3 regions of the Allocoprococcus similis genome follow, and region 2 is predicted to be linked to each of the others. Evidence: predicted binding sites of a transcription regulator. Region 2 holds the regulator's gene; each other region holds the start of a gene.

Region 1 (11,094 bases), on a different contig from region 2:
AGCCAGTGTCTGTCCTGCTTCTACTGCATCACCTACTGCTACATCGATACTTGCAACTGTTCCGTCTTCCGGAGCTACAACAGGAATTTCCATCTTCATTGCTTCTACGATAAGAACTGCATCACCGCGGGATACTTTCTGTCCTACGCTTGCTTCGATCTTAAATACTTTTCCGGCTGCACCAGCTTCTACTTTGATGCTTCCTGCTCCGGCTGCTGCTTTCGGAGCTGCCTTTGGTGCTGCTTTCGGAGCTGCCTTTGGTGCTGCTGCAGGTGCTGCAGCTGCTCCGTTTCCGTTTTCTTCTACTGTAACATCATATACGTTGCCGTTAACTGTGATTGTATAGTTTTTCATCTTTAAATCCTCCTGATTCTATTCGCACTATGCATTCCATTTGTTTGATTTTCTTCTCTTGATAGAACGTACTACAAATCCGTCTGTAGTAGTTCCTTCTGCTGCCGCGATCGCTGCTGCGATAACTGCAACAAGTTCGGTATCATCCATTTCTTCTGCTTCTTCTACAGCTGCTGCCACTGCCGGAGCCGGTGCTGCTTTCGGAGCTTCTTCTTTTTTCTTCTTGGATGTACCGTTAAGTAATGCAGGAACGTATTTGATCAGGGAAATGATGAAGCTCATGAAAATAAGCATTACGAATACAGTTCCCATACCAAGTAATGTGTTAAGTCCCGCTTTTTCAAGGATTTCGCTCATACCATAATGAGCATTGACTGTAAATGATTCCAGAGTCATATCTTCATCGAATACGAATTCCAAATCTGCACTTCTGTCAGAAAATGTAGCCGGTGCAGTTACTGTAACTCCTGTAGAAGTTGCTTTGAATTCATAGTCTTTATGACTTTCATAATCGCCGCATTCTTCCAGGGATGCTTTCCATCCTTCCAGTGCAGTTGCAAAATCATCTGCTTCCATCATTACACCGGTCTGGCTTTCAAACTGTGCCATCAGATATCCCTGGTTCCAGTCAGACATCTCTGTGATCTGGTCACTTGAGATGGATCCGCTCTGAATGATATCAAAAACAGAATCACAGGACTGGCTCAGTGTATCTTTATCGTAGCTGACGGTCTTTGCATTTCCGCAGCCTGCAAGGCCGAGCACAAGTACCAGAACTGCGACTATTAAACTAATCTTTTTCTTCACTTCGCTTCACCTCGCTAAATTGTTCCGTGTTTTTTGGATGGTCTTTCTTCCCTTTTTGTAAATAACATCTCAAATGCACCGATCACATATTTTCTTGTATCTGCCGGTTCGATGATGGTATCTACATATCCTCTTCCTGCTGCTGAGAGCGGGCTTGACTGAAGTGCTTTGTATTCTTCTGTCTTTGCTTTTAATGTGCCTGCATCTGCATCTGTGTACATGATCTTAGCTGCCATATCTGCTGCCATCATTCCGATCTCAGCTTCCGGCCATGCGTATACCATGTCTGCACCGATGGCTTTGCTGTTCATGGTCACATATGCACTTCCGAATGCTTTGCCTGTGATCACATTGACTTTCGGTACAGTTGCGTCTGCAAATGCATAAGTGAGAGCTGCCATCTCTCTTGCAAGGTTCTTTTCTGAGCATGCAGATGCCTTAAGTCCTTTTACATTTGTAAGTGTCAGTACCGGAATTCCGAATGCATCACAGAATTTAACGAAAGCGGTTGCTTTCTTGCATCCCATTGCTGAGAGTGTGCCATCGAATTCTTCTGCTGTGTTTCCTTCTTCATCATATACTTTTGAGCGGTTGGCAACAGCGCCTACTGTCATTCCGTTCAGACGGATGAAGCCTGTTACCATATCTTTTGCATATGCTTTCTTTGTCTCAATGAACACACCATTGTCAGAGATCATAGAAAGAGCAAGTGCTGCATCTTCTGCTGCGTTCTCAAGATCTGCACATACTCTGTTCAGATCGTCTGTGCATTCATCGTATGCATCGTTGTCTTCGTTGTTAGCCGGAAGAATTGCTACGAGTGAGCGGATCTCGTCAAGAATTTCTTCTTCGCTTCCCACACCGTCAACGATTCCGGATTCTTCACTCTGGAATTTTGCGCTTGCTGTATCGCATTTGTCCGCGGTGTTGCCCGGAATGGTGTTCGGAGAGTTTACGAATAATTTTCCGTTCTCTGCCATGAATGTAAAATCAGAAAGTGCTGCTGCCGCTGCCAGTCCACCACCGCAATTGCCGAATACTGCTGTGATCTGTGGAATTACGCCAGAAGCCATAGCCTGTTTGTAATAGAAGCTTCCGAATGCGTTCAGTGCGTCAGTTGCTTCCTGAAGACGAAGTCCTGCGCAGTCGATCAGACCGATCACCGGTGCGCCCATCTTCATTGCCATATCATAAATGTTCGCAATCTTCTTTGCGTGCATCTCGCCGATGGTTCCGTTCAGTACAGATGCGTCCTGGCTGTATACATATACCAGGTTTCCATCGATCACACCGTAACCTGTGATGACGCCATCTGTCGGAGCTTTTTTCTCCTGCATGTTGAAATCTGTTGCTCTTGCAGTTACCTGTCCACCGATTTCAACAAAGCTTCCCTCATCGAGCAAATTGGCAATTCTTAAGCTCGCCGGGTTTGATGATGTTGTGTTGCTCATAAATCTAGCCCTCCATTTTTATAAATTTAATAATTAAATCAAATTTTCTGCCGTGTATATTATACTTGCTTTTTATGCAATACGCAACTGTTTTTGATAAGTTTTCTCTTATTTTGTTAAATTTTCGACAAGTAACTTTTACGTGCAAAAAAGCCTCTGCAACGCAGAAGCCTTTTCTTACATAAACATATTCCCTGTTCCAACATAACGGATACCGTCTTCAAAGACTCTCTTTCCGCCAAGCGTAACAAATTTTACATCTTTTAATCTGGTGATATCCCGGCTTAAGTCACCGCCAACTACCAGAAGATCTGCATCCAGTCCTTCCGCAACAAGTCCGCGTTCTTTTTCCACACCCAGTACCTTTGCCGGGTTGGAGGTTGCCACCTGTACTGCCTGCACCGGTGTAATTCCGTATTCCACCATATATTGCAGTTCTCTCGGAAGCGGCAGGAGCGGAGAATGATACATCACCATATCGGTGCCGGCAAGAACCGTCACACCCGTATCATAAAATTCTTTAAAATGATCCCGGTACGCTTTGTATGCCGGTTCAAAGAATTCATAATTTGCCATCTCTTTTTGCATGACAGGATCGCTGACCGGTGCATCGCCATTCTTCTCGATATTTTCCTTGCACAGTTTATAGAGATAAGTATATGCCATGATTGTCGGTGTCCAGGCAATACCTTTTTCTGCCATCTGCTTAGCATGATCCAGCGTCATAAAGGTTCCATGTTCGATCGTGTCAAATCCGGCATCAATGCACATCTGAATCCCCGGATTGGTCCCGGCATGCACGCCACACTTGATTCCTCTTCTGTGGCACTCATCCACCGCCGCATCCAGTTCTTCCTGGGTAAACTCCGGATATGGTTCCCGGTTGGTGGTCAGGATCTTCACCCATTCCGCTCCGTCACGCACCTGCTTACGGATCTCTTTGCGGATTGCCCACGGACCGTCCATTTCCTCTACCTCTTCCCAGGCATGCCCGCCTGTCATGCAGATTCCAGTATCCGTATGCACGATTCTCGGGATCACGATAAATCCCTTCTTTTCTGCCAGTTTCAGATTCTTGCATACACCATGTGCAGAAGACATATCCCGCACCGTGGTGATCCCTCTTTCAAATGCAGACTGCGCATGCTGCAACGCATATAACATGATCAGCTGTGGTCCATAATTAAAGCTGTCCGGCTGGGAATATCCATAAGCCAGATGCGCATGCATATCCATAAGTCCCGGAAGAAGTGTCGCATCACCATACTCCTTAACTTCCTCCTGCGGAAATTCTTTCAGCAACTCTTCTTTCGGTGCGATTTTTCCGATCTTTCCATCCTTTCCAACATAGACTGCCTTATCCGTAAGAACGGTCTTTCCATCTCCTGTAATCAGATATTTCGTACTGATAATCATCCCTTGATCCCTCTTTAATTCCTTTATTTTTCAAATACACGCAGCCCTTTCATGCTGCCTCTCTCCCGTTGCATTCATTCTTTAACATTTTAAAGCGCAACCATCTTGAAGTGTATTATACTTGTTTTTTCAAGCCGGCGCAACCGTTTTCCACAGAATCTATTAAATATTTTGCAATTTTTAATCCGTTTTACGTCCAAAACTTTATACGGATACACTTGCACTTTTCATTTTACTCACAACATCGTTTGACAATCAATATTAAAATTTTGCGATTCCCAGGTCTGTGTCTAAAGATTACAGCGCAGATTTAAAAAAAGAAAACCCTTATCCGGCAAACCACCAGATAAGGATTTCCTCTATTCTTTATACTTTATTAGGATGACAACATTTTTATTACAGTGTGATCAGCGCATCTGTAATATTCGTAATTCTGCGGTATCCATCTTCTGTGATCAGGAAATCATCTTCCTGACGGACACCACCGATTCCCGGAATGTAAATTCCAGGTTCGATCGTATGAACCATTCCCGGCTGAAGGACCACTTTACTGCCGGTGCAGATATACGGCTGTTCATGAATATCCAGTCCGAAGTTGTGTCCCGGACCATGTGGAATATGATAGCCTGCATCTTCCACTACATTCACGATGATATCTCTGAGCTCGCCCATAACCATTCCCGGTTTCAGGCTGTTCTGTCCGGCATCCTTTGCTTTTCTGACTACGTCAAACATCTTGTAAAGCTCCGGATTCTTGGCTTTTCCTACTGCAACAGTACGGGTAATGTCCGAGCAGTATCCGTGATAATAAGTTCCGAAATCAATCGTCACAAAATCACCAAGCTGGATTTTTCTGTCGGATGCCGTCGCATGACAGTTTGCTCCGTTATCCGGACCAGATGCTACGATCGTCTCGAAGCAGAATCCTGAACCGCCACAGCTTCTGAACTGATATTCCAGTTCATTTGCAATATCGATCTCTGTAACGCCCGGTTTGATCACATCAAGCAGTGCATAGAAAGATCTCTCTGAGATCCGGCATGCCTGTTCGATCGTCTCGATTTCTTCCGGTGTCTTGATCGCACGTAAAGGTTCTACATAAGAGCCTTCGGAAACGAATTTTGTATCAGGAGCCTGGCTTACCAGATCCTGATAATCGTCAAACGTAAGATCTGCTCCACAGATTGCACACTGTTTTACTCCTGCTTCTGCCGCCAATTTACCGGTCTGGCTGAAGTAATTCAGTCCTTCACCATAGACAACAACTTCAAATCCTTCTGTTTCCTGTGCGGCCTGGAATTCAAACCGACCGTCTGTCACAAAATAATTTTTCTGTTCTGTCAGAAGCAGGACTGCAACTCCATATTCTCCGGTAAAGCCGGTCAGATACTTGATGTCGCTGCCTTTGCTGATCACAATTCCGTCATGACCGTTTTTCTTTGCAGCATCTACAATTGTCTGAATGCGTGTATTCATTGTTCCATCTCCTACTGAATGAAATCCCAGTTGAATTTCATATTTTCATCATATGATTTGTATGGTTTTCCATCAATATCATAGATATTTACATTATAATGCCAAGGTTCCGGAAGTGTCTTCTCCGGATAAATGTGCTTCATCAGCTCATATCCTTCCGGATCATAGACCTTCAGTTCCTCTCTTGTATTGACCGGTCCGCGGATACCATCCCATCGTCCGTCAACACCTTCCTGCATAACATTGAACCAGACAGTACTTAAGGTTGCAAAATACTCTTCGTAATTGCTGATCGCATAAGTGTCCGGCCACAAACCATTGTCGCTGGCATGCTGATATGCTTTCCGGATCATGTCTGCAAGCGTCTGGTCTTTCAGACCATTCATTCCAACCAGATGGATCGCATGTCCGAATTCATGGACAAGGATCATCTCATTTGGATAACTGGTTGCATATCTTCCGGTTCTGAGACGGATCACATTTGCCTCAGAAATAGAGGATGCCGGATTCGTCATCTCGCCGCCGTAACCTGCCACATGGCGGGTTGCAAGCAGATATCCCATTCTGTGTTCCGGGACATCATAAGCATTCTCAAGCAGTCCGAACACAGATACCTCTGCGCCTCTGCGGACAAGCTCTTCTGCTACTTCCGGGATCTTTTCAAGCATCATATCAATAATTGCAAGTGCTTTATCCACTACGGCCGGTGTTGTTTTTTCTCCGGCTTTTACTACAATGCCGGAGGTTCCTTTTTTGCGGACTACATAATATGGCTGATACACGGTCTGGTAAACCTTTTCATTGTCTGCCGGTCTGTCTTTTACATCAGTCAGCTTTCCGACAACCTGTACGGTAACCTCTCCTGCACATTCCGGATCAACCGGATGAACCAGGGAAAGTGTGGTGCGCATGGATTCTTTCTGGTATACCGTACCATAATCCCATGTCATATCACTGGTCCAGTGTACCAGTTCCTGTACTTCCCCTTTGTATTTTACCAGATAATCGTTTTCATTATCAGCACGGCGCATCTGTTCGCCCCAATAAATCTCAATTCTTCTGTCATCGATCAGAATGACTTTTTCGACCGGTGCATAATTACAATTCTCTGACATTTATTTTTCATCCTCCTGAAACATAAACTTATTTTCTGATCTTTTATGCTTCTGCGTTCTTGTCCAGTCCCATTCCGACTGCAAGTTTTTTACTGAAGATTGCTACAACCGCACCAACTGCACATACACCCAAACCGATTGCTACGAAGAACGGAATTTCGCTTCCTTCTTTGTAGAAGTTTGTGAGCAGCGTGTTAAGAGCAGCTCCTGTAGACTGTGACATTGACCAGATTGTCATCATCTGTGTCATGAATGCCTTCGGTGCTGCAACAGCCGTGATCGAGTAACCGATCGGGCAGGTAAATCCTTCACCAAGCATCAGGATTGCGTAGAATAATACGATCCACCATGCGCTGACTTTTGCATCTCCAGGATAGATTACATAGAGGAGTGCAATGATTAAAGCTCCAACTCCCCAGAAGATTGTTCCGATACCCATCTTTGTGGTTCCATATGGCTGTTTCTTTCCGAGTTTTGTCCATACTGCTGTCAGGATACTTCCGATGATAACTGCAAATACTGCAGGGATTGTCTGCATAGATGCTGCAGGCACTTCAATTCCGAACAGTACACGGTTAACCTTTTCTTCATAGAAGATTGCAAGGATTGAAATTGTCTGTGTCCAGATCAGCAGGGTAACTGCGTTACAGATGAACGGTGGAACCAGGCAGAGGATTTTTTTCTTCTCATGTGGCTCTGTCTTTTTACTTCTGTAAATAACTACCAGGTATGCGATCGGGATAATGATCGATACAGTACTGATTACATTTGAGAATACAGAAATACTTAATGTTCCTGTTGCAAAAAGCGTTGCAAGAACAACTGCGCAGATAACAAGTACAACGATCATCTTTGTGATGAAAGAACGTTTCTTATCATCCGGAAGCGGATCATCCGGTTCAATACCGATATTACCGAAGAACGGTTTGTATGTAACTGCATATACAACGATACCCAGGAATGCAAGGACTGCACATGCCGCGAATGCTACATGGTATCCGAGTGCTGCTGCGATTGCGCCGGAAAGTACCGGAGCTGCTGCACCAATGTTGGAAATTACATAAGAAATCGTATAAGCGCTGTCACGTCTTCCATCGGATTCATCATAGAATTTTCCAAGAAGAGCATCCAGACATCTGCCACCGAACATCGGTCCGATTGCCAGACATCCCATAGCGATTCCATAACCAGGAACGCCAAGTGGTAATGCAAGGCATACATATCCAATAAACGAAAGTGATCTTGCTATAAATAAAGACTTCCGGCATCCTAAGATACGGTCGCAGACAAAGCTTCCGACAATACCTGTCAGTACGACAACTGTTGAATATAAAGAGATCAGCTGTGCTGCATTTGCCTTGCTGAATCCAAGTCCTTCCGGTGCATTTGCGTATAAGTAGTAAATCAGTACCGCACTCATCGCATAGTTTGCGAAAGAGTTACAAAGCTGCATAAAGCTCAGGGTTCCCACACCCTTTGGCTGTCCTAAAAAGGCGGTTTGTTTTCTTAACGCCTCATCATGTTCGTTCATTATTTTTCCCTCCAAAATAACCTTTTGTATTCTATTCATCCAACAAAAAACAATCGTTAATTGTTTCCCCATCCTCAGATGTCTTCACTCCTCCTTTTTTCATAATTTTTAACCTTTGTTTTTTATTATGAACATACAAGTATCTTACTTTTTTTGTTTACTTTGTCAATATTTTTGCCTATAAATATGAATTTATGTTCATATTTATAAACATTGATAAAAAAAGAACGCAAAAAACGTCTTTTTACCCGTTTTTGCGCCCTTTTTTCGTCATTTTTATGTATTATTTATTTCTGGTTGCGGAACTGTACCGGTGTGATATTGTACGCCTTCTTGAAAAGTCTGTTGAAATGCTCTACATTCTGGTATCCAACGGTCAGTGCAATATTTTCAACGGTCATGCTGCTGCTCTTTAACAGGGCACGTGCCTTTTTCATTCTGACTTTTTTGACAATATCCCCGAAAGTCATTCCGGATTTTTCTTTGATATATTTGGAAAGGTATGGTTTGGACAGGAAGAATTTCTCTGCAAGATCATCCAGAGATACATCCAGATAATTTGCCTGGATATAGTTCATGATCTCTACCATTCTTTCATCTTTACATTCATTCGCATTCTTCAGTTCATCGATCTTGTTGACGGCAACTGTCAATGCTTCAATAGAAGCTTTGATGATATCGGCATCAATTCCGACTCCCCAGTAGGTCTTTCCATTGCAGATGACACCTACATAAGCACATGCCTTGGAAGAAGAACCACGTGTCAGGGAATGTTCTTCGTAGAAGCTCAGTTCATAGCTGATACCAAAGTACTGTTTGATCGCATTGCTGACTGCGTCAAGACGTCCGTTACCGCCTGCTGTTACCACACGTTTTCCATTTGCATGGGAAATGGTTGCATCTGCCATAATACCATCTTCCTGTTTGAAGTGGCATTCATCGATAGAGAAGATTCCTTTGTAATTTACATAGTGATCTTCAAAAATGTGGTATACCCAGTCCGGAGTCAGCTCTTTGTGTGCTTTATCGGATACATCTTTTACCATGTAGCCGACTTCTTCACGCATTTCTTTCGGAACGCTGATTCCAAAGTTCTGCTTCAGAATGTAGCTTACACCGCCTTTTCCTGACTGGCTGTTGATACGGATAACATCTTTATCGTAAGTTCTTCCGATGTCCTTCGGATCGATCGGCAGATACGGTACGGTCCAGTGATCTCTTTCTTCTGCTTCACGCCATGCCATACCTTTTGCGATGGCATCCTGGTGGGAACCGGAGAATGCGGTAAATACCAGATCTCCTGCATATGGCTGTCTTTCATAGACATGCATTCTGGTCAGACGTTCATAGATCTCACGGATTTTAGGAATGTCAGTGAAATCCAGTCCCGGATCTACACCCTGCGAGAACATATTGAGTGCCAGTGTCACGATATCCACATTACCGGTACGTTCTCCATTTCCAAATAAGGTTCCTTCGATACGGTCTGCGCCTGCAAGAATACCCATCTCAGCAGTTGCCACACCACATCCACGGTCATTGTGCGGGTGAAGGCTGAGTACAACCCCGTCACGGTATTTCAGGTTCTTGTCTACATATTCTACCTGCCCTGCAAATACATGCGGCATTGCGTTTTCTACGGTTGTCGGAATGTTGATGATGACTTTTTTATCTTTTGTCGGCTGCCATACATCCAGTACTGCATTGCAGACATCCACTGCATAGTCCACCTCTGTTCCTGAAAAGCTTTCCGGACTGTACTCGAAAGTAAAGTTTCCTTCTGTCTGATCAGCAAGCTGTTTCAACAGTTTTGCTCCGTCGATGGCGATCTGTTTTACCTGTTCTTTATCTTTTTTGAAAACCTGTTCTCTCTGTGCAACAGAGGTTGAGTTGTACACATGGATCACAGCATGTGGTGCTCCCTGTACGGCTTCGAAGGTACGTTTGATGATGTGCTCTCTTGCCTGTGTCAGTACCTGGACAGTCACGTCATCCGGGATCATGTCTTTCTCGATCAGGGTACGCATGAACTGGTATTCTGTCTCAGATGCTGCCGGAAATCCGACTTCGATCTCTTTGAATCCCACATCGACTAATAACTGGAAGAATTCCAGCTTTTCATCCAGACTCATCGGCTCGATCAGTGCCTGGTTTCCATCACGCAGGTCAACGCTGCACCAGATTGGCGGTGCGTCTACATAATCTTTTTTCACCCAGTCATATTCAAATTTCGGAGGCATGAAATATTGTCTCTCGTATTTTTTACAGTTTTCCATTTTGTTTCTCTCCTTTTATTTAACGGGAAAGGGCGGCATCTGCTTTTTCTTCTGTTCATATGAAAAAACAAGGAATTTTTCATAAAAATCACACAATTCGCCTTATTCCTGACTTTTCACAAATATCCGTCAACTTTCTTGTCTTATTTTGTTGTCTAACTTATCCTAACATATCTTATCGTGAAAGTCTATTGATGAATTTAAGCAATTTTCTTGATCTATTTTATTCTTCTCGTGTTTTAAAAATTAAACTGGTAAAACATTTCACACATTTTCATGGCTATCCAGGTAAATGTTCTCCGTCTGACTGTTTCTTTTACAACTGCCTGGCAGCTCCCCCATTTCTCCCCGTTTAAGAGATACGTGATCTGTCCGACCGGTGTTCCGCTTTTCACCGGCGCATCCAGTTTTTCCGGTACTTCTGTCTTTTCTTCTGCCACGTCATCTTCTCCTACCAGAATCTTACCCGGACTTTCGTTTCCTTTGATTTCCAATTCCACTGCTGCTTTTCCAAACAAACCATTTTGGGAAACACCGTTTTCCACGGGTATTTTCGAAAGCTCCGGTATTTTCCACACTTCAGCATAACGATAATGCGCCATTCCGTACTCCATCAGTTTTCTGGTATCTGCCCATTTATAATTCTTGTTGTTTGGCCAGCCACAGGC
Region 2 (11,094 bases):
ATGAGAGTCTGACAGATCCTGCCGAGATGCGGAGGCGGATCCAGGAATTAAAGACGGAGATCCGGAAACTCGGATCGGTGAACGTCAATGCGATCGAAGATTTTAAAAATCTTTCCGAGCGATATGAATTTATGAAAACCCAGCATGATGATCTGGTAGAGGCAGAAGTAACGCTCAAGAAGATCATTGAAGAGCTGGATGAGGCGATGCGCAAGCAGTTTACTGAGCAGTTTGCAAAGATCAGCCAGGAGTTTAATCAGGTGTTCAAACAGCTGTTCGGTGGTGGAAAAGGAACTCTGGAACTGATGGATGGTGAGGATGTGCTGGAAGCCGGAATCCGGATTATTGCGCAGCCACCGGGTAAAAAACTTCAGAATATGATGCAGCTCTCCGGTGGAGAAAAGGCGTTGACGGCGATTTCACTGCTGTTTGCAATCCAGAATCTGAAACCTTCCCCGTTTTGCCTGCTGGATGAGATCGAGGCGGCACTGGATGATTCTAATGTCACGAGATTTGCACAGTATTTGCACAAGCTGACGAAAAATACACAGTTTATCGTCATTACACATCGTCGCGGTACGATGACAGCGGCAGACCGGCTGTATGGGATCACTATGCAGGAAAAAGGGGTATCAACGCTGGTATCTGTGGATCTTCTGGAAGATGAGCTTACAAAGTAGTGGATAGGAGGATATGATGGCAGAGGAAAAAATGGGATTTTTTAAGCGTCTGGTAGCAGGACTTAACAAGACGCGCGATAATATCGTGTCTGGAATGGACAGTATTTTTCATGGATTTTCAAAGATAGATGAGGACTTTTATGAGGAACTGGAAGAGGTTCTGATCATGGGAGATCTGGGGGTAAAAGCAACTTACGCGATTCTTGATGATCTTCGTAAAAAAGTAAAAGAACAGCATATCAAAGAGCCGATTGAGTGCAGACAGCTCCTGATCGACAGTATCAAAGAGCAGATGGATGTAGGCGAGACGGCTTATGAATTTGAAAACCAGACTTCTGTTGTTCTGGTGATCGGGGTAAATGGAGTTGGAAAAACGACTACTATCGGAAAACTTGCCGGTAAGATGAGAGGTCAGGGCAAGAAAGTTGTGCTTGCAGCAGCAGATACTTTCCGTGCAGCAGCGGGAGAGCAGTTAAAGGAATGGGCGCATCGTTCGGATGCAGACCTGATCGGCGGACAGGAAGGTGCAGATCCGGCAGCCATCGTTTATGATGCGGTAGCGGCTGCGAAAGCGAGAAAGGCAGATGTCCTTCTGGTGGATACAGCCGGAAGACTTCACAATAAAAAGAACCTGATGGAGGAACTGAAGAAGATTAACCGTGTGCTGGAAAGGGAATATCCGGAGGCATACAGAGAAACCTTGGTCGTTCTGGATGCAACGACCGGACAGAATGCACTTTCACAGGCAAAGGAATTCAGTGATGTTGCGGATATTACAGGAATTATCCTGACTAAGATGGATGGAACGGCCAAAGGCGGAATTGCAGTTGCAATTCAGGCAGAGCTTGGAATTCCTGTTAAATATATAGGTGTCGGTGAGATGATCGATGATCTGCAGAAATTCGATTCCGACGAATTTGTACAGGCATTATTTACAACAGAAGAAAAGAAGGAAGAAGGAGAAGAATAATATGCTGACATTGGAAAAATTTGAAGAAGCAAGCGAGATCGTAAAACGTGTGACTCGTCCGACAAAGCTTATCTACAGTGAGTATCTCAGTAGCCAGACCGGGGGAAAGGTTTATTTGAAACCGGAAAATATGCAGTACACAGGTGCATACAAATTAAGAGGAGCTTATTACAAGATCAGCACTCTTTCTGAGGAAGATCGTGCAAAAGGTCTGATCACAGCTTCAGCGGGAAACCATGCACAGGGTGTGGCATATGCGGCAAAAGCGTTTGGATGTAAGGCGACGATTGTTATGCCTACTGTCACTCCGCTGATCAAGGTAAACCGTACCAAGAGCTATGGTGCCGAGGTTGTTTTACACGGAGATGTTTATGACGATGCCTGTGCAAAGGCCTATGAGCTTGCTGAAGAGTACGGATATACTTTTGTACATCCGTTCGACGATCTGGATGTAGCTACCGGACAGGGAACGATTGCAATGGAAATTGTCCAGGAACTCCCGACCGTTGATTATATCCTTGCACCGATCGGGGGCGGCGGACTGATCACAGGTGTATCTACACTTGCGAAAATGCTGAATCCAAAGATCAAAGTGATCGGTGTGGAACCGGCAGAAGCAGCAAGTATGACTGCTGCAATCGAAGCAGGACATACCGTAACACTTCCAAGTGCCAACACGATCGCAGATGGTACAGCAGTAAAAAAAGTCGGGGAACAGAACCTCCCATACGTTATGGAAAATGTAGACCAGATCGTGACTGTAGAAGATGATGAACTGGTCGGAGCATTCCTTGATATGGTGGAAAACCATAAAATGGTAGTAGAAAACTCCGGTCTTCTTTCTGTTGCAGCTTTAAAACAGCTGGATCTGAAAGGTAAGAAAGTAGTATCTATCTTAAGCGGCGGGAACATGGATGTTATTACCATGTCTTCTGTTGTGCAGCACGGACTGATCCAGAGAGACCGTATCTTCTCTGTATCGGTACTTCTTCCGGATAAACCGGGTGAACTGGTAAAAGTGGCACAGACGATTGCAGAAGAGCAGGGAAATGTGATCAAACTGGAACATAATCAGTTTGTAAGCATTAACCGGAATGCGGCTGTGGAGCTTCGTGTGACACTGGAAGCATTTGGAACCGATCATAAGAACCGGATTATTGCGGCATTGGAGGCAGCCGGGTTCAGACCGAAGATGATCAGTGCAAAGTTATATTAAAATATTTGAGAGGGCAGTCTTATCCCATGGAGGGGTGAGGCTGCCTTTTTTGAATAGGGTTGTGAGGCTGGGCGGGAAAAAAGAATCTCTTCCAATCCAAGTTGTGCAAACCATTCCGATGAACCTCTGAAAGCGAAAATTATGTCAGCAAAGGCTTCCATAATTTTTGAGTTTCATCTCCATTGCACAAAATAGGATTGGAAGAGATTCTTTTTCCCGCCCAGCCAGATAACGGTATTGGCAAAGAGGACGACATTGCTTCATTGTGAAGAGAGGGATAGAGACAGTAAGGAAGTTGGGTGCTTGTCTAGGGTGGGAGATATTGGAAAAAAGGGATAATTGTTGAGGACGGGAGATATTGGAGAAAATAGGTGGATTAAACTAGGGAAAATGGATGAGAAGAGAATCGAGACTGTATGAAAGTTTAACAAATTAGCACTTTAATTGAATGAAATACTGGCTAAAGTCACGAAATGAGGAAAATGGGGTTGACATCGAAGGTATAGTTGTATACAATGATACAAAAATACAGGTCAGGGAGTGACGGTTATGGAAAACAGGAAGGTTTATCTGGATAAGCATACAAATTTATTGCAACTTGAGGAGCATATGTACCCGCTGGTAGACGTGGACACACCGAATGTGTTTCGGAACCTGTTTCATTATGATGAGATTCCGAAGATTGCGTTTAATGATCGTATTGTACCGCACAGTATGCCGGATGAGATCTGGATCACGGATACGACATTCAGGGATGGACAGCAGTCGAGAGCGCCCTATTCAACGGATCAGATTGTAACCATTTTCGATTATATGCACAGGCTTGGAGGTCCGCAGGGGAAGATTCGTCAGAGTGAATTTTTCTTATACAGCAAGAAAGACCGGGATGCCGTATATAAATGTATGGAAAGAGGTTATAAGTTCCCGGAGATCACAAGCTGGATCCGTGCAAATAAAAAGGATTTTGAGCTGGTAAAAGATCTGGGAATGAAGGAAACAGGAATCCTGGTAAGCTGTTCGGATTATCATATTTTTTATAAACTGAAGATGACAAGACGAGAGGCGATGGAACATTATCTGTCAGTTGTACGTGAATGTCTGGAGACCGGTATTAGTCCAAGATGTCATTTGGAAGATATTACCAGATCGGATATTTATGGATTTGTCATTCCATTCTGTCTGGAATTGATGCATCTGATGGAAGAATACCAGATTCCGGTTAAGATCCGTGTCTGTGATACGATGGGATACGGAGTCAACTATCCGGGGGCTGTGATTCCTCGTTCCATTCCGGGTATCATATACGGACTCAGAGTACATGCAGGTGTACCGAGTGAACTGATCGAATTCCATGGACATAATGATTTTTACAAGGCAGTCAATAATTCTACAACGGCCTGGCTTTATGGAGCGTGTGGCGTGAACTGTTCCTTGTTTGGAATCGGCGAACGTACCGGCAATACGCCACTGGAAGCAATGATTTTTGAATATGCGCAGCTTCGTGGAACGCTGGATGACATGGATACAACGGTGATTACTGAACTGGCAGAATATTATGAAAAAGAGATTGGATACCAGATCCCGCCGCGTACCCCGTTTGTCGGAAAGAATTTCAATGTAACCCGTGCGGGAATCCATGCAGACGGACTGTTAAAGAACGAAGAAATCTACAATGTGTTTGATACCGGCAAGTTTCTGAACCGACCACCGCTGGTTGCTGTGTCCAATACTTCCGGTCTTGCAGGTATTGCACACTGGATAAATACATATTATCACCTGAAAAATGAGAAACAGGTAGACAAGAATTCCATTTTAGTTGTAGAATTGAAGAAGTGGGTTGATGCGGAATATGAATCCGGCCGTGTGACCGTACTCACAGATGAGGAACTAATCCGGGAGATTGAGAGAATCTGTGGCGAAAAGGGGATCACAATCTAACGAAATTCAGGAGAGAGATAAAATGGAAGAGTATTCATTGAGAAGTCAGGTTTTTCAGACCATCAGAGATGACATTCTGAAAGGTAAATACGAAGAAAATGACGAACTCAGAGAAGCAACATTGGGGAAGGAACTTGGAGTTAGCCGTACACCGGTAAGAGAGGCACTTAGACAGTTGGAACTGGAGGGACTGGTGAACATCATTCCGAATAAAGGAGCCTATGTTACCGGTATTTCTGATAAGGATGTACATGATATTTATATGATCCGTTCCATGCTGGAAGGATTATGCGTCCGCTTGGCAACAGAACATATTACACAGGAGCAGCTGGAAGAACTGGATGAGATCATTCTTTTATCCGAGTATCATATGGATAAAGGACATTCCGATCAGCTGACAGAGCTGGATGGAAGATTCCATCAGATTCTGTATGAGGCATCACAGAGCAGGATCCTGGATCATGTGCTTTCGGATTTTCACAAATATGTACAGCTTGCAAGAAGGACTTCCGTTAAGACAGAAGAGCGTGCGATCAAGTCGATTGGCGAGCATAACGAGATCCTGAATGCCATCAAGGCAAAGGATGCGGAAAAAGCCGGCAATCTGGCAACGCTCCACATTATGCATGTTATGGAGAACCTGCATATCGAAGAAGAATAATCAAAAAGGAGACGAAGCTATGAGTAAAATTCAGATGACGACACCGATTGTTGAGATGGACGGAGATGAGATGACCAGAATTCTCTGGAGGATGATAAAAGATGATCTTCTTCTGCCGTATATCGATCTTAAGACAGATTATTATGATCTTGGACTGGAACACCGCAATGAGACAGATGACCAGGTTACAGTTGATTCAGCTAATGCAACAAAGAAGTACAAAGTAGCTGTCAAATGTGCGACCATTACACCGAATGCGGCAAGGGTAAAAGAATATGATCTCAAAGAGATGTGGAAGAGTCCGAACGGAACAATCCGTGCGATTCTGGATGGAACGGTATTTCGTGCTCCGATCGTGGTAAAAGGAATTGAACCATGTGTAAAGAACTGGAAGAAGCCGATCACGATTGCCCGTCATGCTTATGGGGATGTATATAAAGGAACCGAGATGAAGATTCCGGGACCTGGAAAGGCAGAACTGGTCTACACAGCACCTGACGGAACAGAGACAAGAGAGCTGATCCATAATTTTGATGGAGCAGGTATTATCCAGGGAATGCACAATATCAATGCATCGATTGAAAGTTTTGCAAGAAGCTGTTTTAGTTATGCGCTGGATACAAAGCAGGATCTTTGGTTTGCAACAAAAGATACCATTTCCAAAAAATATGACCATACATTCAAAGATATCTTCCAGGAGATCTTTGATGCGGAGTATAAGAACCTTTTTGATGAAGCGGGAATTGAATATTTCTACACATTGATCGATGATGCGGTAGCCCGTGTAATGAAGTCAGAGGGTGGTTATATCTGGGCATGTAAGAATTATGACGGGGACGTGATGAGTGATATGGTTTCCTCAGCATTTGGTTCACTTGCCATGATGACATCTGTACTGGTATCGCCGGAAGGGTTTTATGAATATGAAGCTGCGCATGGAACAGTACAGCGTCATTATTACAAACACCTGAAAGGGGAAGAGACTTCAACAAACTCTGTTGCAACGATCTTTGCATGGTCAGGAGCTCTGCGCAAGAGAGGAGAACTGGATGGAAACCAGGAACTGATGGATTTTGCAGACCGTTTGGAAAAAGCAACGATCGGTACGATTGAAGAGGGTTATATGACAAAGGATCTGGCAATGATCACAACTCTTCCGGAGGTGCATGTACTGAACAGTGAAGGATTTATCAAAGCGATTGCAGAAAGATTATAAAAAGAGCAGGGAATGCATGAAGGGCGTATCCCTGACAGAAAAATGGGAAGGACCGGCTTATTCAGCCAGTTCTTCCCATTTTTCATAGAGTTCTTCGAGCTCTGATTCGTTCGCTGTTTTTTCTTTTGCCAGTTCCTGGCATTTGACAGAATTCGTATAGACTTCTTCCAGCATCATCAGTTCATCGATTTCGCCATTGCGCGTCTCAAGAACACCGATACGTTCTTCTGTTTTCTTCAGGTCGTTCTGTCTTTTGCGGAGACGTGCCTGTTCTTCTTTCTGCTCCTGCCAGCTCAGTTTGGATTCGGAAACCTGCGTCGGTGCGTCTTCAGAAGCAGTTGTGGAAACAGCCGGGGTCAGAAGATCTTTTTTCTCCAGATAATAATCATAGTTGCCGATATAATTGACAAAGGTATTGCCGGTCAGTTCCAGAATGCGGGTGGCGGTCTGGTTGATGAAATAACGGTCATGTGACACATAAAGTACCGTACCGGTATAATCATTCAGAGCCCGCTCGAGAATTTCCTTGGAAGTGATGTCCAAATGGTTGGTCGGCTCATCGAGGATCAGGAAATTCGCATTGGAGAGCATCAGCTTTGCCAGAGATACACGTCCCCTTTCACCACCACTTAAATCGCCGATCAGCTTGAAAACATCATCTCCGGTAAAAAGAAAAGCCGCAAGCATGTTCCGGATCTGTGTGTTGGTAAGCATCGGATAATCATCGGAAATTTCTTCAAAGATTGTCTTATCCATATGAAGGACGTGGTGTTCCTGATCGTAGTAACCAATCTCCACATTGGCACCCAGTGTAAAGGAACCGCTGTCTGCCCGGATCACATTGTTCAGAATCTTGAGAAGCGTAGTTTTTCCGGTTCCGTTGTCGCCAATAATGGCTACATGTTCCCCACGCTTGATCTCGAAACTGATATCTGTGAAAAGTGTCTGTGGCGGAAAGGCTTTGCTTAATCCTTTGACAGAAAGTACATCATTGCCACTGACACGTGAAGGTTCCAGCTTCAGATGGATGTCGGTGTTGATCTCCATCGGTTTGTCTACAAGCGTCATCTTATCCAGCATTTTTTCCCGGCTTTCGGCACGCTTGATGGATTTCTCACGGTTAAATGAACGGAGCTTTTCGATTACGGCTTCCTGATGTTTGATCTCACGCTGCTGATTCAAGTATTCTTTTAATTTGGCTTCCCTGAGCTGTTCTTTTTTGACAGCAAAATCAGAATAATTGCCCATATAAGTATGAAGCTGTCCCTGCTCGACTTCAATCACCTTTGTAACTACACGGTTTAGGAAATAGCGGTCGTGGGATACGATAAGAACAGCACCCGGATAATTCAGAAGATAGGTTTCCAGCCATGCGATGGAGTTCATATCCAGGTGGTTGGTTGGCTCATCCAGAAGCAGGACGTCAGGCTTGGTAAGAAGGAGTTTGCCAAGAGATACACGGGTCTTCTGACCACCGGATAAAGAATCTACGGGTTTGGTAAATTCTTCTTCTGTAAATCCGAGACCTTTTAGAACGCCGGTAAGCTCACTTTTATAGGCGTAACCGTCTGCGTGCTCAAATGCAGAAGTCAGTCTCTGATAAGTGGAAAGACGTGCTTCAAGAGCATCTCCGGAAAGAGACGGAAGCTCCATCTCGATTGTACGTATCTGCTTTTCCATCTCAATGATTTCAGCTTTTGCCGTGCGGACTTCTTCGTAAATGGTATTGCCGCTTTCCATCTCCTGATGCTGTGCAAGGTAGCCGAGAGTTTTGCCTTTGGTAAGAACAACCGTCCCTGCATCGGGAGAAAGTTGTCCTACGATCATCTTGAGGATCGTGGATTTGCCGGCTCCGTTAAGACCTACTAGGGCAGCTTTTTCATGGTTTTCTATATGAAAGGAACCGTCTTTTACGATGACCTGATCCCCAAAACTTTTTGACAGATTATGACATGCCAGTATCATTTTTATATCCTCCTGTTAAAGTGGCAATTATGTTACTGCTCACAGTAACATAATTATAGCTGAAATACGACAAAAAACAACTATAAAATTTGACTTTTTCGTTGGATTCTTATATAATTAAAAATAATGAGTCAAAAAATAGGAAGGTGGAAGTGAAAGTGGCATCAAGAGAAATATCTCAGGCAGTAATAAGGAGACTTCCGCGGTATTATCGTTATTTAGGGGAACTACTGGAGAGCGGAGTCGAACGGATATCATCCAATGAATTAAGTAAAAGAATGAAAGTGACTGCTTCACAGATCCGGCAGGATCTGAATAATTTCGGTGGATTTGGACAGCAGGGATATGGCTATAATGTAAAGTATCTTTATACAGAGATAGGTAAGATCCTTGGACTGAACGAGAAACATAAATTCGTTATCATTGGAGCAGGAAATCTTGGACAGGCATTGGCGAACTATGCAGCATTTGAAAATCGGGGATTTGTTTTAAAAGGGCTGTTTGACGTAAACCCAAGGCTTGCCGGATTGACGATCCGTGGAGTTGAGATCCGTATGATGGATGAATTGAAGGATTTTGTGAAAGAAAACGATATTGAGATCGGGGTTCTCACGATTCCGAAGGCAAAAGCAGTAGAGGTTGCCAATCTCCTGGTAGATAATGGAGTCAAGGCTATCTGGAATTTTGCGCATACAGATCTGAATCTGCCGGATAATATTATTGTGGAGAATGTTCATTTGTCTGAAAGTCTGATGAGATTATCTTATAACATCACCAGATACAATGAAGAACATGAAGGAAAGTAGTCAAAGCATACCAGAAGGCAGAGGTGCAGGAAAGTTTTTTCCTGCACCTTTTTGAAAATTAAATGTATGGGAGACCGGATATGAAAGAAATACTGACAGCAGATCAGATGAGAAGATCGGATCAGAGAATGATACAGAAGATGCAGGTCCCGTCCCTTGTCCTGATGGAACGGGCGGCACTTCAGTGTGTGGCTGCGATGAAAGCAGAAGGCATAGACTTGTCGAAAGCACTGGTTGTGTGTGGAAGTGGCAACAACGGTGGTGACGGATTCGCAATTGCAAGGATGCTCGTAGAAGAAGGATATCATCCGGATGTAGTATTGGTCGGAAATTATGACCATCGTAGTGAAGAAACAAAAATCCAGATGAAAATTCTGGAAAATCTGGGAATATCTGTAGGAAACAGTTTGCCACAGAAAGAATATAGTGTTATTATAGATGCCGTATTCGGTATTGGTCTGTCACGTGAAATAAAAGGCAGGTATGCAGAGGTGATCGATCAGATGAACCGGATGACTGCCTGTAAGGTGGCAGTTGACACTCCTTCAGGGATCCGTTCGGATGATGGGAAAGTGCTTGGAACTGCATTTAAAGCAGATCTTACAGTGACCTTTGCGTTTCAGAAGATGGGACAGATCCTGTATCCGGGATGTGAGTATGCAGGAAAGCTTGTTACAGCTCCGATCGGAATTACCAGGCCGGAGTTTTTTGCGGAAGAAGAAATCTGCATGGCACTTGAAAAATCCGATGTGCCGGCAATGCTGCCGCAAAGGAAACCGGATTCTAATAAAGGGACTTATGGAAAGGTTCTGATGATTACCGGAAGCAAAGGAATGTCCGGTGCAGCATATTTAAGTGCCAGGGCAGCATATCTTTCGGGAGCCGGGCTTGTCCGGATTTATACGGAGGAAAGCAACCGGGCAATCTTACAGGAACTTTTACCGGAGGCGGTAATGACGACCTATTCTCTGGATGAGACAGAATCCTTTGAAGAACTTCCGGATTTGCTGGAATGGGCGGATGTGCTCTGTATTGGCTGCGGACTCGGCATGGGACCGCATTCGGAGAAATTACTGAAAAAGGTGCTTGAGAATAATAAAAAACCGGCTGTTATTGATGCGGACGGACTGAACCTTCTGGCAAAGACCGGTGAGTGGGGGATCGGACAGATTCGGATGAATCCTTCCGGATATGTACTTACTCCGCACATGAAAGAAATGTCCAGACTGACCGGATACAGCGTACAGGAATTAAAAGACAACAGAAGAGAGCTATTACGGAAATATACAGAAAAAGTTCATGCTGTCTGTGTACTGAAAGACAGCAGGACACTTATGAAAGCGCCGGAGGGAAGGCTTATGATCAATACCACCGGTAATGCGGCAATGGCAAAGGCCGGATCGGGAGATGTGCTTGCCGGAATGATCACCGGACTTATGGCACAGCATCTGAGACCGGATGATGCAGCTGTGCTTGGCGTTTATCTGCATGGCCTGTGCGGAGATCATGCCAGAAAAGAACTTGGCTCTTACAGTGTGCTTGCGGGTGATCTTTTGAAAATGCTCGGCAGGACACTTAAGGAATTGGAGGATATGACAGAATGAAGAAATACAGCAGACTGCGTGCGGTGATCGATCTGGAT
Region 3 (11,094 bases), on a different contig from region 2:
GAATACACTGATTTCGGCGCCGGAAGGGATCACGTATTATGATGGAACCGTGACATCTGAAAGCGGAGAACCGATAGCTATCCATGAAATCGGTGCTCAGGCATTTGCAGATTGTGACGATTTGAAGTGGGTGGAACTTCCAAAAGAAACGGATACGATCGGCTACCGGGCATTTGCAAACTGCAGTTCTATGGAAGGTCTGCTGATCGATCAGCAGGATACGGTTACGATTGGCAATCAGGCACTGGATGGATGTACAGCTCTTCGATTTGCGGCATCCAATGCGATGCATGGGATGATGGAGGATGGATATGCAGTTCTGTATTCTGAAGAACACGGTGCAGGAAGTGACAGATTTTCTTCTTTCTACATACCGACTAACTCGGATGGTTATGAAGGCTACTGCCAGAATTTTACAGTAGAATCCAATGTAACCGGATATGCAATGACAGAAATCGGTGGAACGATGATGCTGTACGGAACGAATGCCGAACAGGGATTGTGGCTCGGAATAAGGTCAGGAAAAACGGTGGATGAGAAAGTGGCCCTTCCACTGACAACTGTGGAGATTTTCCAGTATGCGATGGCGAATACGACGTCGGAGACAGGAAAATATACCGTTAACTGGGAAGAGCTGACAAAATGTTTTGCACTGGATGATGGCGCATTTTATCGTTCAGATCTTGCGGGAGATCTGAAGCTTTATGGAGACAATCTGTTCTATCTGCTTACTGAAGCACTGGCATACTGCCCGAATATTACCAGTGTACGGATAGCTGCGGATCAGACTTATCTGGGGCAGTTCATATTTGAAGAAGACAGTGCACTGAAAACCGTCGAGTTTAACTGGACAACAACGATGGCAGCAGGTACATTTACCGGATGTGACAGCCTGGAAAGAATCGTTTTTAACAGTTATACACCAATCGCATTATGCATTTTTGGAAACAGCGATTTTCAGTTTAACTATAGCTGGACGGAAGAAGAAGAGACGGAAAAGCTGTCTGTCCAGATTCCGGAGACTGCCGCCGTGAACTATATCAAGAAATGGAGATATTTGTTTGCCGGTTATTATGACTTTGACGGTCAGAGTGCGTACCAGTGTCTTTGGAGTGATCTGGAAAGTGCGTTGACCGACTGGGATACCGGCAGGGTACCTGACGAGGAAGAGGTTGACGAATTTGTTGAGGCGGTTGTCCTGAAACATGAAAACCGGATACGAAAAATGATGGGAATGGCAGAAGCAGTGGATCCAACAGAATTTTACCCGTATCGTGTGGATAAAAATGGAAATATTACACTGATCGGTGCATCCAGTGATATCGATTATGCACTTCTCTGGGGAGATGAGATAGGACTTCCAAGTGGATGGACACTGGATTATATCGGAGAAGGAGCATTTAAAAGATGTAAAAATCTGCGAAATGTCTGGATTGATGCGTCATTAATTGGAATTTATGAAAATGCTTTTGAAGGTGTTGAAAGTGACAGCCTTTCAATTATCTTCTGGGGCAGTACACCACCAAAGCTTCTCGGACTGACAGAGGGAACGCCGTTTGATTTTGGCGTGGATTATGATAAGATCAGTCTGGTTATGCTTGATGAAGAAAGCAAGTCAGAGTATCTGGAAGCCTGGAAATATCCGATGGCAGGATATGAAGATGAAATCCATATGAAGGCTGCTGTTTATAAGGAACTTTCGGCAGACGGAACGGAACCGTCTGATGAAGAAGTAGAAAAAGAGATCAACAAAAGGCTGAAGCCTGTGGAAAAACAGCTTCGCAAAATGCTTCATCTGCCGGAAGCGGAAGAGCAGGAAGATGAAGAAAAGACTGATCAGAAGGAACCGGAAGTGGCAGCAGATCCAGCGTCAGATGCTGTAGAATCGGATATTTCCGTAACTGGTAAGACAGAAGAAAATATTTCCGGAGAAGACAATGCAGATTCGGAGAAAAAAGAAGATGCATCAGCAGACCGGAACAACGGGGACGGATCTGCAAATGAAGAAATAGAGCCGGATCAGGAGCAGGAAGAAGAACCTGCAGATAAGGAAGAGATGAAGGCAGAGGAAAATGAGGAGGATACAGAAGAAAAATGATCGTTGAACAGTCAAAAGAGATTATTGCTGAAGTAAATAAAGCATTTATCGGAAAGAATGACATTGTAGAAAAAGTACTTATGACCATCTATGCCGGTGGTCATGTACTGCTTGAGGACTGCCCGGGAGTGGGGAAGACAACGCTTGCACTGGCGTTCTCGAAAGTGATTGGACTTAGCAATAAACGTATCCAGTTTACAACCGATACACTGCCGTCAGACATTACCGGTTTTAATATGTTTAACAGAGAGACCAATCAGTTCGAATACCGGGAGGGTGCGGCAAACTGCCAGCTGCTTCTGGCGGATGAAATCAACCGTACCTCACCGAAGACACAGTCAGCGCTTCTGGAAGTCATGGAAGAACATACGATCAGTATTGACGGACAGACCTTCGCACTACCGGAACCTTTCATCTGTATTGCGACGCAGAACCCGCTTGGTTTTGCAGGAACCCAGCCACTGCCGGAATCACAGCTGGACCGTTTTATGGTCTGCCTGTCCATTGGTTATCCGAGCCTGGAAAATCAGATGAAGATCATCAATGCACAGAGATACCACAACCCGCTTCAGGATGTGAAGACGGTGGCAAGTGCACAGAATGTACTGGAAGTTCAGAATTACCTGACATCGATCAAAGTAAAGGATACCGTGCTTGCCTATGCGATCAGGCTGTGCGAAGAGACCAGAGAGCACCCACTTGTAGAACTTGGGATTTCTCCACGAGGTGTGGCTGCACTCATAAAAATGGCACGTGCAAATGCAGTACTCAGGGAACGGAATTATGTGATTCCGGAAGATGTTCAGAATGTGTTCTGTGATGTCTGTGCCCATCGTCTTGTACTTAGACCACAGGCGCAGGTAGAAGGTGTCAGCGCACGGAAGCTTCTGCAGGATATTATGGCTGTGATCAAGCCGCCGACAAGGACAGAGAGGTAGAAACATGTGGAAAAATCGGTTGGGATACATCCTTTTTTTCGCAGCAGTAATGATCATGCTGGTGATTTCCGGAAAGCCGTATCTGCTTGGAGTATTGATTGTTCTGTTTCTGCTTGCAGTGGCAATGGGCGTTTTTACAAGACATGATGTGACGAATTTAAAGATTTCCGCAAGTGCACCATCCGGAGCACAGGAAGGAAAAGAAAACTTTTTCACTATAGATGTCTTCGCGGCGAAGAAGATACGGACGGCAGGATATCTGATGATAACTGTTTGTGAAAAGAATGAAATGTTCGGCAGGACCTGGGAGAGAAAGCTTCTGTTGCGGTTAAAAGGAGAAAAGAATCATTACAAAATACCACTTGCATGCAGACTGTGCGGTGAAATCCGGCTTACCTGTAAAGAGATCTGGGTACGTGATCTGCTGAAGCTTTTTCAGGTCAGGGCGAATCTGTTTGGAGAAATCCGGACGGTCATTTATCCGAGAAAAGTAAATTTGCAGGTAGAGCTTTCGCAGGCTACGATCGGAGCACCGAAAAGTGAAGGGATGATGCAGAACCGGAAAGGAAATGATCTGAGCGAGATCTATGATATCAGGGAATATGTGCCTGGAGATGATATCCGTTCTATTCACTGGAAGCTTTCAAGCAAGACAGAGAATCTGATCCTGCGGGAGGCGAGTGATCCTTCCCATTACAATGTTGTTTTGCTGCCGGATTTCGGGCAGGATTTTATGAAAGAAGAACAGTCGGAAAATGTAATAAATGCGGCAGTTGCAGTAGGGGCATCAATCGGGCAAAGACTGATCGAAAAAAGAGTAGCTTTTTGCATGGCACTTCCATCGGTGAGTGGACTTCAGATCTGTGAAATCAAAGACCGCCGGGAATTACAGAGAATCCTTGCCCTGTGGCTTGCGTGTCCGGTTGCGCCGAAAAGCGGTGACGGGCTGCAGTGTTTTATGATGGAACGACTGGAACAGTATTTTACAAGACTTCTGATCCTGACTGCAGGAGAGTACCAGCAGAATTTAAGTGGTCTGAATGAACGGATCGGAATTACGGTCCTTCACATATCAGCAGCGGCCGGGTACGTAAATGCAGAGAGTGGAAATGGATGCGAGATCATAGAAATACCGGCAGGAATTGATAATCAGGAAACTTACCGGATACGATGTTAAGGATGTACAGAAGATGAAAGAGAAAATGAAAGAGATTCCCGTTCAGAGAGTAGAATCGGATGAGGGAAAAACTTTATATAAGATTGCAGGATGGACAGCTTTTCTTGCCTGTATATTGTTGCTCGGCGGAGTATCTGTTCTTCAGAAAAGCTGGGGAGATCTGGCACCGTCTGTCTGGATGACAGGAGGAATGGCAGTTGTCGGAATACTGATCTGCATTCTGGGAAAATGGCTTCAGAGACGATACGCATTTGCATGGATAGCCGACCAGCTTCCGTGGCTGATACTGCTGATCTGGGGAACGCCGGTCCGGTGCCTGAACGGCGCAAAGGAATGGCTCGATCTTATGAGCACCAGATGGAATTTTGCACATAATGGTGGGACTGCGGTTTTTGTAGCAAGTGCCACAAAAAAAGAGATTCTGGTTGTCTCGCTTTTGGCGGCACTTCTTCTTGGACAGGCTGTATTTAAGCTGACAGAAAGCCATTCGCATCTGGCGGGAATCTTCTTCTGTACCTTGCTGATCGCGGTTGAAGTGGCCGGTGATACTTTTGATCCGATAACCAGCAGTTTTCTGATCATTGCGCTTCTTGGTATGAACATGTCTGATGCGGGAACAATGGTAACACGGACGTGTCTGCGGTGGATCATTGGAATAGGGGCACTTTTGTTTGCAGGGGCAGTATTTATCCCAAATGGTGAGGTGGAATCCATCCGTCAGCTGCGTGAAAACACAAAGCAGGCGGTTCATGAGATCCGTTATGGAAAGGACAGCCTTCCTAAGGGAGATCTGGGAAAAGCTGCAAAACTAAAAGAAAGCGAAGCCGTCATGCTGGAGGTACAGTCGGAGCAGGAAAAATCCATGTATCTGCGTGGATTTGTCGGAAGTGTCTATGAAGGTGGAGTCTGGAAAGAGACAGAAGATTCTGCATATGGCGGAGAAAATGCAGGAATGCTGAGGTGGCTGAAACAGAAGCATTTCGATCCGCAGACACAGGTGGCAACGTATTATGAGCTCGGAGAGGACGAAAATGCTCCGGAAAGTAACCGCGTCCGGTACAAGATTGAGGATGCATCCAGATATTATGTATATCTTCCGTCCAGCATAAAGGAAGTAACCGATGGAAGACTAAAAGAGAAAAAGGATATCAGATATGTAAGCCGTGGCTTTATCGCCGGAAAAGGATATGAGATCGAGGAAGTCTCGGGTTCCAGGCCATCTGAGCTTATGGTAGCAGACGGCTGGGTGTCTGATCCGCAGACGGATGCACAGAAAGAATACTGTGAGGCAGAATCCGTATACCGGCAGTTTGTATATGACAATTATACAAAGGCAGAAGCTGATCTGGCAGATTTGATAGACGAAGTATTCTGGAAAGATTATGAAACAGAAAATGACGGGATTTACAGTGCACTTTCACATATCAGGGAGATTCTGAAGGAAAAGGTACAGTACACAGATGCGCCTGCGGCAGTTCCGGAAGGAGCAGATCCGGTCCGGTATTTTCTGAACGGCTCTCATCAGGGAAATGCAATGCTCTATGCCACGACAGCAGTAGAAGCACTTCGTCTGCATGGAATTCCGGCAAGATATGTAGAAGGCTATTATCTGTCGGGAAATACGGTTGCGGACAGTCAGGATGCACCTGCTTTGCTTAGCGGTAAAGACGCACATGCCTGGGCAGAGGTGTATTTTGACGGAATCGGCTGGCTCCCGGTAGATGTGACGCCGGGATACTATTATGAGGCGGTGGCGTTACAGCAGATGGTAGGAACGCCGGATATGGTACGGAAAACTGCATCTGTGAATAATAATTCTTTTGAAGCGAATCAGCTGACCGGTGAAAACGGCACGGCTTCTGAGAAACAGGAAAATTTTCGGGTTGCGAAAAAAACCATGCGGATCCTGCTTGGAATTGTGGCTGTTTTCCTGATGCTCCTGGTTATTATTTTTGCGCTGGCAGAAGCGGTGCGCGTATTGGCCGCCTGGCTGATGAAGAAGGAATATGACCGGACAGCCGGAGAAGAACAGGTGCGGAGGGCAGAGCTGATCATCCGCGGATATCTCGGACTCTGGGGAATAGAAGCGCATCTTGGATGGAATACAGAAGAAACAGACAGAAAGATTGCTGAAAAGACAGGAACACTCCGGAGGGGTGAGTACTGTCGGGTGTGCGAGCTCCTTGAAAAAACGATCTATGGAGAGGAAGAACTGGAAGAATATGAGAAACGTACACTGAACCGGTTCATAAAAAAACTAACTGTTCCGGGCGAAAAATGTAATCTGAAGACGCGGATGAATCTGCGCTATGCATGTTTCAAATTTCTAGGTATGTAAAAAGAATCACTTATCAGAAAAATAAAAACAACAGGAGGAACCTAAAGATGGAAGTAATACGCGCAAAAAGTGCCGGATTCTGCTTTGGCGTAAAACGCGCTGTCGATACAGTATATGAGCAGGTCAAAAAACAGATGGGAAAACAGATCTATACTTATGGTCCGATCATCCATAATGAAGAGGTTGTAAAGGACATGGAAGCACATGGCGTAAAAGTCCTGCGCAGTGAGGAAGAACTGAAAGGTCTGGAAGAAGGGCTGGTGATCATCCGCTCTCATGGTGTTCCAAAGAGAATCTGTGACCTGATGGATGAAAAAGGCATCGAATATGTAGATGCAACCTGTCCGTTTGTGAAAAGGATCCATAAAATTGTTGCCGAAGAAAGTAAAAAAGGCAGCCGGATCATCATCATTGGTAATCCGGATCACCCTGAGGTTGAAGGAATCCGGGGCTGGGCAGAAGGAAATGTAACCGTTATAAAAAATGCAGAAGAAGCTGAAAAATTTGAAAATACTACATCCGAAAGAATTTGTATTGTGTCTCAGACGACATTTAATTACAATAAATTCAAAGATTTAGTTGAAATTATTTCGGAAAAGGGTTATGATATAAGTGTTTTAAATACGATTTGTAATGCGACCAGAGAGCGTCAGACAGAAGCAAGGAGCATTGCAAAAGAGGTGGATGCTATGATTGTAATCGGAGACAAACATAGTTCCAACACCCAGAAACTGTATGAAATATGCAGCAGGGAATGTCACAATACGTACTATATACAGACACTTGACGATTTTGATATGAATCAATTAAGGTCCGTGGAAACAGTAGGTATTACAGCAGGGGCATCCACGCCCAACAATATAATTGAGGAGGTTCAAAATAATGTCAGAATTAACTTTTGAACAAATGTTAGACGAGTCATTTAAAACAATTCATAATGGAGAGGTCGTAGATGGTACTGTAATTGATGTTAAGCCAGACGAAATTATCTTAAATATAGGATACAAAGCAGACGGTATCATCACCAGAAGTGAGTATACCAATGATAACAGTGTAGATCTTACAACTGTTGTTTCTGTTGGCGATCCAATGACTGTTAAAGTACTGAAAGTCAATGATGGAGAAGGACAGGTTCTTCTTACATATAAGAGACTTGTTGCAGAAAAAGGTAATGAAAGATTAAAAGAAGCATTTGAGAACAAAGAAGTCCTGAAAGCACCGGTTACTCAGATCCTTGGCGGTGGATTAAGCGTTGTTGTAGATGAAGCAAGAGTATTCATCCCGGCAAGTCTTGTATCAGATACTTACGAAAAAGACCTTTCTAAGTACAAAGATCAGGAGATCGAATTTGTTATCAGCGAATTCAATCCAAGAAGAAACCGTATCATCGGTGACAGAAGACAGCTTCTTGTTGCTGAAAGAGCAGAAAAGCAGAAAGAACTCTTCGCTAAACTTAAAGTCGGTGATGTGATCGAAGGAACAGTTAAGAACGTAACAGATTTCGGCGCATTTATCGATCTCGGCGGAGTAGACGGACTTCTTCATATCTCTGAGATGTCATGGGGAAGAGTTGACAATCCGAAGAAAGTATTCACAGTTGGTGAAACTCTCAAAGTCCTTGTTAAGGATATCCATGATACAAAAGTTGCACTCAGCTTAAAATTCCCGGAGTCAAATCCATGGGCTAACGCAACTGAGAAGTATGCTGTAGGCACAGTTGTAACAGGAAAAGTTGCAAGAATGACAGACTTTGGTGCATTCGTAGAACTTGCTCCTGGAGTAGATGCACTTCTTCATGTATCACAGATCTCAAGAGCACATGTTGAAAAACCTTCAGACGTACTTTCTGTAGGTCAGGAGATCACAGCTAAGATCGTAGATCTTAACGAAGCTGACAAGAAGATCAGCCTTAGCATGAAAGCACTTGAAAATGCAGAAGCTCAGGAAGAAACTGAAGAATAATTAAACAAGATATACAAGGATAGAGGCTGATTGAAGTCTCTATCTTTTGTTTGAAAAAACTGATAGACATAACTAACTACAGCTAAAAAAGTTTTCGGATCCATAAGTGATCTCGATAAGTAAGATGAAAAATTTTACCGAATAGTCAGAAAATTCACAAAGAGAGGTCGTAGTAGCCTCTCTTTTTTTCGTAAAGAGACTATTGTGTTAAAAAAACGACAAGATGTACTGGAAAATATACAATAAAATGACGAAAGTTACTGGAATTGTAGGATTTATTTTAGTATATTTATAAGAGAGAAAACAGGAAGGAAGGATATCAAAATGGGACTTTTGACATTTAAAGGCGGAGTTCATCCAAACGACGGAAAAAGTCTTGCAAAAGACAAAGCAATCGTAGAGCTTCTGCCACAGGGTGATCTTGTATACCCGTTATCCCAGCATATCGGAGCACCAGCTAAGCCAGTAGTAGCAAAAGGTGACCATGTGCTTAAAGGGCAGAAAATTGCCGAAGCGGGGGGCTTCGTGTCTGCACCGATCTATGCATCCGTATCAGGTACTGTAAAAGCAATTGAACCACGTGTGAATCCGACAGGCTCTAAAGTGAACAGTATTATCATTGCAAATGACGGTCAGTATGAAGAAGTAGAATATCCACAGCCAAAACCTCTTTCTGAACTGACAAAAGAAGAGATTCTGAATATCATTGGAGAGGCTGGTATAGTAGGTATGGGTGGAGCAGGTTTTCCTACCAGAGTGAAGCTTTCACCAAAAGAGCCAGACAAAATTGATTATATCATTGCAAACTGTGCAGAGTGTGAACCATACATTACTGCCGATTACAGAAGAATGCTGGAGAATCCGGAGCTTCTGGTAGAAGGTATGCGTGTGATCCTGAAGCTTTTTGATAATGCGAAAGGTTTATTTGCGATTGAAGACAACAAACCGGACTGTATTGCAAAATTAAAAGAGCTGACCAAGGACGAGCCTCGTATGGAGGTCAGAGAGATGATGACTAAGTACCCGCAGGGGGCAGAACGTCAGCTGATTTTTGCAAATACGGGACGTGCGATCAATTCTACGATGCTTCCGGCAGACGCAGGATGCGTAGTAGATAACGTAGAGACGATCATCAGCGTTTACAATGCAGTTGTAAAAGGCATTCCGTCTATGGAACGAGTTGTTACCGTAACAGGAGATGGCGTTGTAAATCCAGGGAACTACAAAGTACTTTTCGGAACCAACCAGAATGAACTGATCGAAGCAGCCGGCGGACTCAAAGAAGGCTGTGAAAAAGTGATTTCCGGTGGACCGATGATGGGATTTGCGATGTACACAACAGATACACCGGTCACCAAGACATCTTCATCTATTCTGTGTATGTCAAAGGATGAAGTATCAGCCTGTGAACCGACAGCATGTATCAACTGCGGACGGTGTGTTGACGCCTGTCCAAGCCGCATTATTCCGTCAAGACTGGCTGATTTTGCAGAGCGCCACGATGAAGAAGCGTTCCTTAAGTTCAATGGTCTTGAATGTGTAGAATGCGGATCCTGCAGTTATGTATGCCCGGCTAAGAGACAGCTGAAGCAGGCAATCGGATCTATGAGAAAAACCGCACTTGCCAACAAAAAGAAAAAATAGAATAGAGAGGAAGAGGTGAACAAAAGTGAGTGAACAGTTAAAAGTATCATCTTCACCACATATTCGTTCTAAAGAGACAACCGGCAATATCATGCTGTGGGTTATCATCGCTCTGTTACCGGCAACTTTCTTTGGAATTTACAACTTCCGTGACACACATGCATGGCTGCTTGTTATTGTGACAACAGCTGCAGCAGTTCTTACGGAGTACATTTACGAAAAACTGATGCATAAAAAGATTACGATCAAGGATTACAGTGCTGCAGTTACAGGACTTCTGCTTGCACTCAACCTTCCGCCGACAGCCCCAATCTGGATGGGAATCATCGGAAGTGTATTTGCAATCCTGGTTGTAAAGCAGCTCTTCGGTGGACTGGGACAGAATTTCATGAACCCGGCGCTCGGAGCAAGATGTTTCCTTCTTATTTCCTTTACAGGAAGAATGACAAGCTTCGTATATGACGGCGTATCCGGTGCAACTCCACTTGCAACGATCCGTGCCAATATCGAAGCAGGAAACGCAGCACTTGACGGTGTGAACAGCATGGACATGCTGATCGGAAATATTGCCGGAACTATTGGTGAGACATCCGTTATCGCAATCGTGATCGGTGCGATCATCCTGATCCTCAAAGGAATCATTGATCTTCGTATCCCTGGTACATATATTGTGACATTTGCACTTTTCATCGGAATCTTCGGTGGATTCGTAGACGGAGTCGGATTCTTCAATGTTCAGTACATGACAGCAGAGCTCTGTGGTGGTGGTCTGATGCTTGGAGCATGGTTTATGGCAACCGATTATGTAACTTCCCCGATCACGAAAAAGGGACAGATCGTATACGGTATCCTTCTTGGATGTCTGACAGGTCTTTTCCGTCTGTTCGGTGGTTCAGCAGAAGGTGTATCTTATGCGATCATCTTCAGTAACCTTCTT

What was found. The regulator Rex, encoded in region 2, represses fermentation and respiration genes when NADH is low (regulators of the CRP and FNR family bind a similar motif). The targets are predictions, from matches to a motif close to ATTGTTAANTANTTAACAAT.
Region 1: the regulator Rex is predicted to act here: its motif matches at 2,725-2,744, upstream of ACYQ5K_RS00880 (acyl-CoA carboxylase subunit beta).
Region 3: the regulator Rex is predicted to act here: its motif matches at 8,717-8,736, upstream of rsxC (electron transport complex subunit RsxC).

What each region holds. Positions count from the first base shown of each region.
Region 1 covers NZ_BAAHSG010000002.1:6,525-17,618, forward strand. The annotation lists gene ACYQ5K_RS00870 (biotin/lipoyl-containing protein) at 1-354, opposite strand, end outside; gene ACYQ5K_RS00875 (OadG family transporter subunit) at 382-1,161, opposite strand; gene ACYQ5K_RS00880 (acyl-CoA carboxylase subunit beta) at 1,176-2,612, opposite strand; gene ACYQ5K_RS00885 (metal-dependent hydrolase family protein) at 2,790-4,028, opposite strand; gene ACYQ5K_RS00890 (M24 family metallopeptidase) at 4,425-5,504, opposite strand; gene ACYQ5K_RS00895 (hypothetical protein) at 5,516-6,619, opposite strand; gene ACYQ5K_RS00900 (peptide MFS transporter) at 6,663-8,150, opposite strand; gene ACYQ5K_RS00905 (2-isopropylmalate synthase) at 8,438-10,426, opposite strand; gene ACYQ5K_RS00910 (D-alanyl-D-alanine carboxypeptidase family protein) at 10,666-11,094, opposite strand, start outside.
Region 2 covers NZ_BAAHSG010000007.1:133,753-144,846, forward strand. The annotation lists gene smc (chromosome segregation protein SMC) at 1-680, shown strand, start outside; gene ftsY (signal recognition particle-docking protein FtsY) at 697-1,650, shown strand; gene ilvA (threonine ammonia-lyase) at 1,652-2,866, shown strand; gene ACYQ5K_RS04445 (beta/alpha barrel domain-containing protein) at 3,416-4,804, shown strand; gene ACYQ5K_RS04450 (GntR family transcriptional regulator) at 4,827-5,465, shown strand; gene ACYQ5K_RS04455 (NADP-dependent isocitrate dehydrogenase) at 5,485-6,681, shown strand; gene ACYQ5K_RS04460 (ABC-F family ATP-binding cassette domain-containing protein) at 6,739-8,646, opposite strand; gene ACYQ5K_RS04465 (redox-sensing transcriptional repressor Rex) at 8,805-9,452, shown strand; gene ACYQ5K_RS04470 (NAD(P)H-hydrate dehydratase) at 9,533-11,056, shown strand; gene alr (alanine racemase) at 11,053-11,094, shown strand, end outside.
Region 3 covers NZ_BAAHSG010000040.1:2,807-13,900, reverse strand. The annotation lists gene ACYQ5K_RS14500 (leucine-rich repeat protein) at 1-2,098, shown strand, start outside; gene ACYQ5K_RS14495 (AAA family ATPase) at 2,095-3,036, shown strand; gene ACYQ5K_RS14490 (DUF58 domain-containing protein) at 3,041-4,213, shown strand; gene ACYQ5K_RS14485 (transglutaminase-like domain-containing protein) at 4,227-6,551, shown strand; gene ispH (4-hydroxy-3-methylbut-2-enyl diphosphate reductase) at 6,599-7,453, shown strand; gene rpsA (30S ribosomal protein S1) at 7,434-8,513, shown strand; gene rsxC (electron transport complex subunit RsxC) at 8,838-10,157, shown strand; gene ACYQ5K_RS14465 (RnfABCDGE type electron transport complex subunit D) at 10,183-11,094, shown strand, end outside.